Linked DNA regions of Neobacillus sp. PS2-9. The protein of the gene in region 2 interacts with the protein of the main gene of each other region in a pairwise test. Links are inferred from orthologs where the notes say so. Each region holds a gene or a part of one and is shown on either strand. Other genes may lie near its edges. The genes, in order: ligA and leuS.

Region 1 (6,335 bases), 3.6 Mb from region 2 along the record:
TGGTACAAAGTTCAAGACGCCTTTAGGAAGACCTGCTTCCTCCATTACTTCTACAAACTTTGCTGCAACCACTGGAGTTGTTGATGCAGGTTTTAATAGTACAGTATTACCGGAAACAATTGCAGCAACAGTTGTACCTGCCATAATCGCTAATGGGAAATTCCATGGGGAAATGATAATTCCCACGCCTAGTGGAATATAGTCATAACGGTTAAATTCATTTGGACGGCTATTAACTGGTACACCATTTTTAAGTGCCAGCATTTGGCGTCCATAATATTCAAGGAAATCGATTGCTTCTGCTGTATCTGCATCTGCTTCTCTCCACGGTTTACCTGCTTCTTTTGTTAAAAGAGCAGAAAACTCATGCTTGCGGCGGCGAATAATAGTCGCTGCTTTAAATAAAACGTCTGCACGTACTTCTGGCTTTACTTTTTTCCATGTTTTAAAAGCTTCTACCGCTGCCTGCATTGCTTGTTCAGCAAGCTCTTGGCTAGCTTTAGACACGCGGCCGATCACTTCTTCTTTATTTGCAGGATTATAGGAAACGATTTTATCTTCCGTTGTGATTCTTTCACCACCGATTACAAGAGCATAATCTTGGCCTAAATAACCTTCAACGGTCTTAAGACCTTGAAGATATGCTTGACGGTTTTCATCAATCGTAAAATCTGTAAATGGCTCGTGCTTATAAGGTTGTACCATTACTTAAACCCTCCTATGTATTAAAACGTTTACATCCACTGTTCATTCTAACATGTTTCATTTCAGGGCTCAATGATTTGAGAACTAGAAAAAAGAGGCGATTAAACGCCTCTTATTGGTAAATATAAACGAACGGTTCAGTGTCATCCGCCTTTTTGACTATGAGTGCTTCCGGACCATCAACTGAGGTTACACTAACAGATACAGATAGGTACTTTGGAAAATGCTCCATTACCAAACCTGTTACATATTGCGTAAAGCCGATCCCTTCTGTTTTACCGTAAAACTGAATAGGAATGGTAATATCTAAATCCTGGAGCTGGTCACCATTATAATAGGCTCTTCCAATGACCCCATTAAAGTTTGGAAAATAATTTTCTACGTCCTGCTTGAAGTTAAGGAAGGCGATGGAATCATCCCGATGATCCTCTTGGGCATCGTTTGAAGGAAATAAGTAATATTTTTCATTTACCTTTTCCCAATCATTTACATTCGCGCTTCCTTTATCAACTGTTGTATAGGTGAAAAACGTACCTGGAACCACCGCAGATTTACTATTTTGTTCAAATAAAGCGATGGTAATAGGAACATCTTTTAGACTCTTAATAGTACGAGTCCGCTTCACCACTTCCTCTGCCAACTTCTTTCCTTCCTTTTCCATTTCAGCAAAAGGAATCTTCTTCTCTAACGTATCTCCACCTTCTGTTAATTTGTAATAGTAGATGGAGTTTAACGCAAGACCAATCGTAACACCAGCAAGAGTTACATTCCCCTTATCATCTTTGGTTAAGTAATCATGTTCTAAAATATGAGCCAAATAGATAGGGGATGAAGGCTCAGCACCAGGAGCAGCCGAATTGACAGGATTTAAGCCAATATTATCTGCCGGCTTCATTTTGTTTTCTTTTAGCTGTGCATCTGTATATTGTCGGTTTAACCATCCTCTGATGGTCTTCCCTTTAATTTCCTGACCTTCACGAAAGTAATACTTCTCTGTATCAAAGCTGTTCTGAGCTATTCTCATCAAGCCCATTTCAAATTCGTTTAAGTCGTATCTTGTATTTATATTATTAACTACCAATCCGCGCGCTTCCCCAGGGACAAATGGTAGGATAGTCCGATAATATTTATTAGAAATATTATACTTTGGTATAATCGCCTTCCCTTTGTCTTTCTCCTTTGTTTGGACCACTTCATTTTGCTTCTGAAAATTGGGTGCACAAGCACTCAGCAAAAAGACAAGGGAAAGAGCGACTATTGAGAGTTTTCTCATTGTCGACACACCTCTTACTTATTTAATTCTTCTACAAGCTTCTCCTCATCCCATACTTCAATTCCTAGTTCTTGTGCCTTGGTTAGTTTGGAGCCGGCATCCTCACCTGCTATCACGAGATGTGTCTTTTTGCTTACACTGCCTGCCACATTTCCACCAAGCGCTTCGATTTTCTCCTTCGCTTCATTGCGTGATAACTGTTCAAGCTTTCCTGTAAGAACGACGGTTTTTCCAGCGAAAATACTATCGGATTCCTCAGCAGAGACTGGCTTTGTCCCTTTGTATTCCAAATTGACACCTACGGCAGCTAATTCTTCCATTAACTCCTTCGCTTCTTCTTGGTCAAAATAGGCAACAATCGAGTCAGCCATTTTATCTCCAATTTCGTTAATCGCAATTAACTCCTCTTTTGAAGCATCGGCTAACTTATTCATCGAACCAAAAACCTGGGCAAGCGTTTTGGCTGCTTTCGCCCCAACATGACGAATACCAAGACCAAATAAAAGTTTTTCAAGAGAATTGCCTTTAGAAGTTTCGATTGCCTTTAACAGATTAGAAACAGATTTTTCACCCATACGTTCTAGAGCTAACAGCTGTTCCTGGGTAAGTTTATAAATATCAGCTACATCACTAATTAATTTCTCCGCAAAAAGCTGACTTATTACTTTTTCTCCAAGGCCATCGATATTCATCGCATTACGAGAGACAAAGTGGATTAGCCCTTCACGAATTTGTGCCGGACATTTCGGGTTGATACAGCGTAAGGCTACTTCACCTTCGAGACGGACCAAGTCACTTTCACATTCCGGACAATGTGTTGGCATATGGAAATCCACTTCATTTCCTGTTCTTTGATCAGCTAACACGTTGACCACTTCAGGAATGATGTCACCTGCTTTTTTCACTACCACTTGATCGCCGATTTTAATATCCTTTTCACGAATCAAATCTTCATTATGGAGTGAAGCACGCTGTACTGTTGTGCCCGCTACTTTAACAGGTGCAAGGATAGCCGTTGGTGTCACTACCCCTGTTCTACCGATGCTTAACTCAATATCTAGCAGAGTGGTGACTACTTCCTCAGCAGGAAACTTGTAAGCAATCGCCCAGCGCGGACTTTTTGCTGTTGTTCCAAGCTCCGCCTGCTGCTCGAGAAAATCCACTTTTATGACAATCCCATCGATTTCATAAGGAAGATGAGGCCGTTTCTCTACCCAGCTGTTTACATACTCTATTACTCCATCAATGGTGGCACATTTTCTTCGTTCTTTATTTGTTTTAAAGCCAAGCTGGTCTAAAAAATCAAGGCCTTCACTATGGGAAACAACCCCGGTTTCACCGACATTGCCAATTCCGTATAAAAACACATCCAGCTTTCTTGAGGCAGCAATTTTGGGATCGAGCTGTCTTAAGGAGCCTGCTGCAGCATTTCTGGGATTAGCGAACAATTCCTCGCCGCGCTCCGCCCTCTTCTCATTCAAAGCTTCAAACGAACGCTTCGGCATATAGGCTTCCCCGCGCACCTCGAGTGAAACATTTTCCCGTAGACGAAGCGGAATCGATTGAATCGTCTTTAAATTAGCAGTGATATCCTCACCAATGGTTCCATCCCCACGGGTTGCCCCTTGAATGAACAAACCATTTTCATAGCGTAACGAAACAGCAAGGCCGTCAATTTTCAATTCACAGACGTAGGAAAAGTCGTCTCCTACAGCCTGACGAATCCTGCGGTCAAAATCCTTTAAGTCTTGATCATTAAAGGCATTACCTAAGCTTAGCATCGGTGTACGGTGCTCCACCTTCTCAAATACGTCAAGAACCACACCACCTACACGCACCGAAGGAGAGTCTGGAGTCTTTAACTCTGGGAACTTTTCCTCTAGCTCTAAAAGCTCCTGCATTAGCCTGTCATATTCAGCATCTGGCACAGATGGTTGATCTAGCACATAGTATTCATAGCCATATTGATTTAATAAGTTTCTTACTTCCGTGATTTTCTGTTCAGCCATTAGAAGGTCCATATATCCAGCCCTTTCATAAAGGTATTCCACTCATGGATTATAGCATGAAGGATTATGCTTTTTTAATTGGTGCAAATTTAGCTAATAGGCGTTTGATACCTACTGGGCTTGGAAACGCAATATCAAGTTCTGTTCCCTCTCCCTGCCCTTTAACACTTACAACCGTTCCAATTCCCCACTTACCATGTTCTGCTTTATCGCCAACCTTCCAGCCGACATCCTCTCCGCCAGAAGCAGCTGAAACTGGACGCATCACTGGTTTTCTTGGGGTAGTTGGTGTACTAAATGTACTTTTTGCTTGTCCAAAGGAAGACCCTGAGCCTCCAAAACTTCTACCTCCGCCAGAATTAAATGGCGTATTCATACGTTTCTCCGGCTCTACTCCTTCAATTAGATCCTCCGGAATTTCAGCGATAAACCTTGATGCAGGGTTCATATTTGTTCTACCGAATAATGTTCTCATTTGAGCGTTGGTTATAAATAGGCTCTTCTCTGCTCTTGTGATTCCGACGTAGGCAAGACGGCGCTCTTCTTCCATCTCCGCTTCTTCCATAAGAGAGCGGCTATGCGGGAATACACCTTCTTCAAGGCCAATGAGGAAAACCACTGGGAATTCCAAGCCTTTTGCAGAGTGCAAGGTCATAAGTGTGATGGTATCAGCCTTTTCACCATCCTCATCTAGTGAATCAATATCAGCAACAAGTGCCAAATCCGTTAAGAATGCAACCAAGCTTCTATCCTCACTAGAATCCTCGAAGTTTTTCGTAACGGATAATAATTCCTCAAGGTTTTCAAGACGGCTTTGTGCTTCAAGTGACTTTTCCGCCTTCAGCATTTCTCGATATCCAGTCTTATCCAGGATTTCTTCCACTAATTCTGTTACAGAAAGGAATTCCTGCATATTCGTGTAATTTTTAATTAAATCACGGAACTCTCTTGCTGCCTTGGTGATTTTCGGACTTAAGCCAATTAATTCAATCGAGTCTAACGCTTGGTATAAGGAAAGGTCATGCATCGCTGCAAAATCGGCAATTTTATCAAGCGAAGTGGAGCCGATTCCACGTTTCGGCACGTTAATGACACGCTGTAAGCTGATGTCATCGTCTGGGTTTGAAATCAGACGTAAATAAGCGAGCATGTCCTTAATTTCTTTTCTGTCATAGAACTTAATGCCGCCGACAATGCTATATTCAATATTGGATTTCAGCAGCACTTCCTCCATTACACGGGATTGTGCGTTGGTACGATAGAGAATCGCAATATCTGACAGCTTCACATTCTGATCTCTTGTTAGTTCTTTAATTTTCCCCGCAACAAACTGCGCTTCTCCCTGTTCACTATCTGCACGGAAATAAACTAGCTTGTTTCCTTCCGGGTTTTCTGTCCACAGGTTTTTCGCTCTGCGGTTCATATTGTTTTCTATTACCTTGTTGGCTGCAAGAAGAATTCTCTTGGTTGAACGATAGTTTTGCTCTAGTAAAATAACCGTTGCATTCGGATAGTCCTTTTCAAAGGAAAGGATATTGGCAATATCCGCTCCCCTCCACTTATAGATGGACTGGTCTGAATCCCCTACGACACACAGGTTTTTAAAACGATTAGCCAATAGTTTAACAAGCATATACTGGGCCCTATTCGTATCCTGGTACTCATCCACGTGTATATATTGGAATTTCCGCTGATAAAATTCAAGCACTTCCGGTACACGAGTAAACAATTGAATCGTCATCATAATTAAATCATCAAAATCAAGTGCTTGATTTTTACGTAACCGTTTTTGGTATTCTTCATATACATCACTGACCACTTGTTCAAAATACCCGCCTGCCGTCTTTTTAAACTCTTCTGGGTCAATGAGTTCATTTTTAGCCGAGCTAATTGAGCCCAGAATCGCACGAGGGTCAAATTTTTTCGGGTCAATGTTTTTTTCTTTCAAGATCCCTTTTACTACGGATTGTTGGTCTGTTGTATCAAGAATAGTAAAATTGCGGTTAAAGCCCATGCGGTCAATATCTCTGCGCAGAATTCTTACGCACATGGAGTGAAAGGTAGAAATCCATATTTCTTCAGCGGCACCACCCATCATTTTTCCGATACGTTCTTTCATCTCTCTTGCCGCTTTATTCGTGAAGGTAATTGCTAAAATATTATAAGGATTGACGCGCTTTTCTACTATTAAGTAACCGATTCGATGCGTTAGTACTCTTGTTTTACCACTTCCGGCACCTGCCATTAAAAGAAGTGGTCCGTCTGTTGCTTTCACGGCATTCTGTTGTTCCGGGTTCAGCCCGTTTAATAGCTTGTCTGTTAAAAATTGCATTCTATCCACCACCATC
Region 2 (6,461 bases):
AACAGCAGACAGTCACACTTCATGACAAAATTGATTTAGGTGGGATTGCCAAAGGCTGGGTCATTGACCGTGCTGCTGAACGCTTGGAAAAGATGGGCTATGGTTTTATTAATGTAGGTGGAGACATTCGGATCTTTGGAGAATTACCTCGTGCAATAAACATAGGAATTGAAAGTCCTTTTGATGAAAAACAAATGCTATCCTCTATTCAGGTGACCAGCGGAGCAGTAGCTACCTCCACCTCAATGAAAAGAAAGTGGATTGTTAATGGCGAGTGGAAGCATCACCTGATTGATCCACGAACGGGTCAGTCATCTGAGAGTGAAATTTTATCTGCTACTATTGCCGCTCCAACCGCTGTAGAAGCTGATGTATGGGCAAAAACCGTCCTTCTTTTAGGAGAAGAGCAAGGTAAAGAGTGGATTAAAGAGAAATGGACACAAGCCGTTTTAATCAATAGGAAAAATGATATTTGGAAAGGAGAAAACTAGTCATATGGAAATGTTTGAGTGGTATATGATTCGAGCGACTGGAACGGTGTCTTATTTACTACTTTACCTTTCTGTCCTTCTCGGCCTGTATTCTCAGGTTCAAAAAAAGAGAAAACAAAAAGTTACCGTTTCCTTGTTTTTGCATGAGGCACTTTCCAACTGGGCACTGATTCTTGTCTTAGGCCATGTTGGTTTTTTGCTCATTGACTCGTATATTTCCTTTCAATGGGTTGAAGTGTTAACACCTTTTAATACAGACTATAAGCCTCTGCCAATGGCAATGGGGACAGTGTCATTGTATTTTTTAATCATGACGATTTCCACCTCAAAAGTACGAAAAAAGATTGGCTATCAAAAATGGCGTAAATTACACGCCTTGAATCCGATTCTCTATATTTTAGTGACGCTGCATGGACTATTCATCGGAACAGACTTCCAAGGGGTTGTCCTTTTAGTCATCAATATACTACCAGCCTTGCTAATAGGTAGCTTGCTTTTTAGAGATAAGTCGACACTTGAAGCAACTCATTGAGATTATAAAAAAACCGATTCTCCAAGGGAAGAATCGGTTTTTTGGTTTATTTCTTTGTTTCACCTGTCCAGTTTAGCATTCCGCCAATCATGTTGCGGACCTTATAGCCTTGTTCCTGCAAATAATAGCAGACATTCCCACTGCGGGCGCTTGAGCGGCAAATAAGAATATATTCTTTATCCTTGTCAAAGTAATCAAGGTTTGCAGGAATATCGCCCATACGAATATGTTTAGCGCCCGGGATCATCCCTCCTGCTACTTCCTCATCTTCCCTTACATCTACAAGATCAAGCTTTTCCCCTGCTTCAAGTTTCTTTTGTAACTCTTCAGGTGTAATAATTTGAATTTCTTCCATGTCATCCATCCCCTTTTTAAGAGTAAAGAGGCTTACCCCATTCGCTTTGGAGGCAGCCTCTTCATTTCATTTAGTTTGCTACAATGTTTACAAGTTTACCCGGAACGGTAATCACCTTGCGAATGGTTTTTCCTTCGATTTGCTCTTTCACTCGATCATCATCCATCGCAATTCCTTCCAACGCTTCCTTACTTGCATCAGTTGGTACCATAAGCTTTGTTTTTACCTTACCATTTACCTGGATTACAATTTCCACTTCGTTATCTACTAACTTCGCTTCATCATAGGCTGGCCACGCTTCATACGAAATAGTTCCACCACTATGACCAAGTTTTTCCCAAAGCTCTTCCGCGATATGCGGAGCAACCGGTGATAGCATTTTAACAAATCCCTCCATATAATCCTTTGGAAGCACAGTCGCTTTGTAGGCTTCATTGATGAATACCATCATTTGAGAAATAGCAGTATTGAAACGTAAGCCCTCGTAATCCTCAGTTACTTTTTTCACGGTCTGATGATAAACCTTTTCCAAATTAGATGCTTCTTCATTTGGCTGGATTTTTGGATTTAACCCTCCATTTTCTTCTACCATCAACCGCCAAATCCGGTCAAGGAAACGACGTGATCCGTCTAAACCATTCGTTGACCACGCAATCGATGCATCAAGTGGTCCCATAAACATTTCATATAAGCGAAGTGTATCAGCACCATGGCTGCTTACAATATCATCCGGATTCACAACATTTCCTTTTGATTTGCTCATTTTTTCATTGTTTTCACCTAAAATCATTCCTTGGTTAAATAGCTTTTGGAATGGTTCTTTTGTTGGTACCACTCCGATATCATACAAGAACTTATGCCAGAAGCGCGCATAAAGCAGGTGAAGTACGGCATGCTCGGCACCACCAATATAGATATCAACAGGAAGCCAGTGGTTTAACTTCTCTTGGGAAGCTAGTGCCTGATCATTTTTCGGATCAATATAACGTAAGTAATACCAGCAGCTGCCTGCCCATTGTGGCATGGTATTTGTTTCGCGGCGGCCTTTTTTACCTGTTTCAGGGTCAACTACATTTACCCAATCCTCAATATTGGCTAATGGAGATTCTCCTGTACCAGATGGTTTGATATCTGTTGTTTTTGGTAATGTCAATGGAAGCTGATCTTCCGGAACAGCAGACATTGTGCCATCTTCCCAGTGGATAATTGGAATCGGCTCACCCCAATAACGCTGACGGCTGAACAACCAATCGCGTAAACGGAAGGTTACCTTCTTTGTTCCGATTCCTTTTTCTTCTAACCAAGCAATCATTTTTGAAATGGCTTCTTCTTTGTTTAAACCATTTAAGAACTCAGAATTGATGTGTTCACCGTCACCAGTATATGCTTCTTTTTCTACATCGCCGCCTGCTACTACTGGTTTAATTGGTAAATTGAACTCCTTCGCAAATTCAAAATCACGCTCGTCATGTGCAGGAACTGCCATGATTGCACCTGTTCCATAGCTTACTAATACATAATCGGCAATCCAGATAGGCATTTTCTCACCATTCGCTGGGTTGATGGCATAGGCACCAGTGAAGACACCCGTTTTTTCCTTCGCAAGGTCTGTACGCTCAAGGTCACTCTTCGTTTTCACCTTATCTAAGTATGCATCCACTGCCGCACGCTGTTCTGCTGTTGTAATTTTATCAACAAAGGAATGCTCTGGAGCAAGAACTGCATAGGTTGCACCGAATAATGTATCTGGACGAGTGGTGAATACAGTAAACGTTTCTTCGTGTCCGTCAATTTGGAAGTTTACTTCAGCGCCTTCTGAACGTCCGATCCAGTTGCGCTGCATTTCTTTCAAGCTTTCTGGCCAATCAAGTTCTTCAAGATCTTCTAATAAGCGGTCACCGTAAGCTGTGATTTTTAACATCCACTGCTTCATTGGGCGGCGCTCTACTGGATGGCCACCACGCTCACTCTTACCATCGATGACTTCTTCATTAGCCAAGACGGTTCCAAGTGCAGGACACCAGTTTACGGCTACTTCATCAATATAGGCTAAGCCTTTTTCGTAAAGTTTTAAGAAAATCCATTGTGTCCATTTATAGTATTCAGGGTCAGTCGTATTCACTTCACGATCCCAATCATAGGAGAATCCTAATGCTTTGATTTGTCTGCGGAAGGTATTGATATTTTTTGCCGTAAATTCAGCCGGATCGTTCCCTGTATCCAATGCGTATTGTTCTGCTGGTAGACCGAATGCATCCCATCCCATTGGGTGAAGGACATTATAGCCTTGCATACGCTTTAAGCGTGAAAGAATATCGGTTGCTGTGTAACCTTCAGGGTGTCCAACGTGTAGGCCAGCACCTGATGGATATGGAAACATATCTAACGCGTAGAATTTGCGTTTATCATATTCTTCACTTGTTTTAAATGTTTTTTCTACTTCCCATTTCTTTTGCCATTTCTTTTCGACTTGTTGATGATCGAAACTCATACTGCTTTCCTCCTAGCTAGATAAAAATAAAAAATCCCCTCATCCCAAAAAGGGACGAGAGGATTGTATGTATCTTCCCGCGGTACCACCCACATTAGTGCTTATGCACTCACTTCATTCATCCTTAACGCGGAATACGGCAAACATTACTGTTCCTTCATGTTTGCAACTCAAAGGCGAGTTCATGATGTACCCGGTTGACTTTCACCAGCCGTCAACTCTCTTCGTACGGGTATGGACCACTACTACTCCTAGTCACTGTCTTTTCAATATGAAGTATTACGGTTATTGTATTAAATTTATCATAAGTATGCAAGTAAACATAGCCTAATTTCAGAATTGACCAAATCCCACCGATTTAAACTATAAAAAGACATTTAGGCCTGGATCAGGTATATTCCTTTTCAAATTATGTGTTGATTGCCTCTTGAAGTACCTCTAAAGTTACCTTTTTTTATTTCTTCCTTTCTTACTTGTCACTTTCGGAGGTTTACTTGTCTAAATCCATGATTACTCGTCTATTTTTCATTTTACTCGTCAACCTTCTCACTTTACTCGTCACTATCCACATTTTACTTGCAAACTACTAAACTACACCCAATTCTCCATAAAAAATACCACATTATTCAAGGACTGTGATGGGACAGAATTATATAAAAAGAACAAAGGAGACCGGCTCCTTTGTCCAATTGTCCAGGTGGGATGGACAAACTCCTACATTTGTCCATGGATGGTGCCTGACACCATTTTTGTTTTTAAAGTGCGGTCATAGATCAAAGTGGTTACGATTGCAATGACGAATAGTCCTATAAGGACGATAAATAGGGCTGAAATATCGTAAATGTCTACGATTATTCCTCCAAGCAGAGGTCCAATCATCCTTCCGCCGGTGGCAGTGCTGTTGACGATTCCTTGATAGAAGCCTTCGCGTCCTTTAGGTGCAAGGTTAAAGGCAACGGTCGGTACAGCAGGCCAGATAAACATTTCTCCTATTGTTAAGATAATCATTGCAACTAAAAGTCCAGAAAAAGCATTTGCCTTTCCTGCAACAATAAACGAAACGATAAAAATACCAATCCCGATAAGCATTTGAAGCTTCAGTGAGGATGATAGTCGCTTCAATACCCCATTTAAGAGTGGCTGCCCTAAAACGATAATGGCACCATTGATTGTCCATAACAAGCTATATTGACTTAACGAAATGTTGATTTCCTGTGTATAAGATGAAATCGTTGTTGACCACTGAACGTATGCGACCCAGCAAAGTAAGTACCCTATGCACAGAATTAACAATGCTTGCAGATTATTTCTGTTTTTTACAACTGGTCCATCTGTGTCACTTATTGGCTTAGCTGAAGCGGTAGCGATTCCTTTATAACCAAACACAGCAATGAGAAGAAAGATGATATACATGATCGTATTGGCAAGGAAGATGAGCTGGAAGGAATAATCTGCTACAATCCCGCCCAAAGCTGCTCCTACTGCTACCCCAAGATTTTGAGCCACATAGATTGCGTTAAATGCTTTGCGACCGCCCTCTACCCAAACGGTGCCCGCCATCGCGTACATTGCTGGAAATACCACCCCAGAACCAAAGCCAATGATGGTTAAAAACACAATATATGCTGGCCAGCCATGCCAAAACGTCAGGCCTATCAGCGCAGCGAGCGTAATACCAATTCCCAAAATGATAGATTTATAGCCGCCTATTTTGTCAAATAGACTGCCGCCATAAAGGTTTCCGATGACACTGGCTGCCGAGTTAAGCATCAAGACAACACCAGCAACGGATAAGGATTTACCTAAATGATCGTGAATATAGATTGTATTTAAAGGCCATAAAAAAGAAGAGCCTGTTACATTCACTGCCATCCCGATGATTAAGAGCCATAAGGCACGTGGCATGAAAAACGCTCCTTTACAATTAGCTATTATTTCAATTCCCAAAGAAATATATTATTCCTTTTTCAGCGGAAGTGCAATTATTTTTCATTGCCAGCACCGGGTAAATGTTCGCTGGATTTCTAGTCAATTCACTGAATTTCGATAGATTCCGCCAAAGTTGAGATTTATTCCGCCAACTTTGCAGTTTATTCCGCCAACTTCGAATGGAATTCCGCCAACTCTGCAGTTTATTCCGCCAACTTTGAATGGAATTCCGCCAACTTTGCAGTTTATTCCGCCAACTCTGAATGGAATTCCGCCAACTTTGCACTTTATTCCGCCGACCTAAAAATTAGAACTCTAAAATTGACTCACCACAATTAATTTGACAAAATAAACGCAAGAAAACACTGTTTCTCACGAAGAAACAGTGTTTTCTACAACGTTACCTAAGGCTCTTTCCATTCTTATTCCTTCTTGGCGGGACGAATAAGATGATTAATGGAAAAGTCTATTTTTTTACAGGCGGTACAACAGGTGCTTGAGCAGGGAAATAACTATTTACTGCCTTATCTTTTTTCTTCTCATTTACCTTTTCATCCAGGACTGCTTTTTTCACTTTTTCAATTTCCTTATCCAGCTCATCCATGTTAACGCCTTTTTTCACAAGTTCTTCAGTAGCTAAGCGGATGGCTTTATTGGACTGCT

Evidence for each region.
Region 1: the proteins of leuS (region 2) and ligA interact in binary tests that used the Escherichia coli proteins (3 or more experiments, as listed by UniProt). The link is inferred for Neobacillus sp. PS2-9 from one-to-one orthologs.

Annotation. Positions count from the first base shown.
Region 1 is NZ_CP133269.1:4,889,529-4,895,863, forward strand. What follows is about bases 1,497-4,390. They hold ligA (NAD-dependent DNA ligase LigA), read right to left. Parts: upstream 4,000-4,390; coding sequence 1,993-3,999; downstream 1,497-1,992. Other genes in these bases: RCG25_RS24430 (CamS family sex pheromone protein), read right to left, coding at 1,497-1,978; pcrA (DNA helicase PcrA), read right to left, coding at 4,052-4,390. In the rest of the region: pruA (L-glutamate gamma-semialdehyde dehydrogenase), read right to left, coding at 1-705; more of RCG25_RS24430, read right to left, coding at 818-1,496; more of pcrA, read right to left, coding at 4,391-6,319. UniProt on the Escherichia coli protein: DNA ligase that catalyzes the formation of phosphodiester linkages between 5'-phosphoryl and 3'-hydroxyl groups in double-stranded DNA using NAD as a coenzyme and as the energy source for the reaction.
Region 2 is NZ_CP133269.1:1,300,599-1,307,059, reverse strand. The notes cover bases 1,160-4,179. They hold leuS (leucine--tRNA ligase), read right to left. Parts: upstream 3,870-4,179; coding sequence 1,449-3,869; downstream 1,160-1,448. Other genes in these bases: RCG25_RS06430 (rhodanese-like domain-containing protein), read right to left, coding at 1,160-1,378. Also shown: RCG25_RS06440 (FAD:protein FMN transferase), read left to right, coding at 1-491; RCG25_RS06435 (ferric reductase-like transmembrane domain-containing protein), read left to right, coding at 496-1,023; more of RCG25_RS06430, read right to left, coding at 1,070-1,159; RCG25_RS06420 (MDR family MFS transporter), read right to left, coding at 4,584-5,774; RCG25_RS06415 (ammonia-forming cytochrome c nitrite reductase subunit c552), read right to left, coding at 6,265-6,461.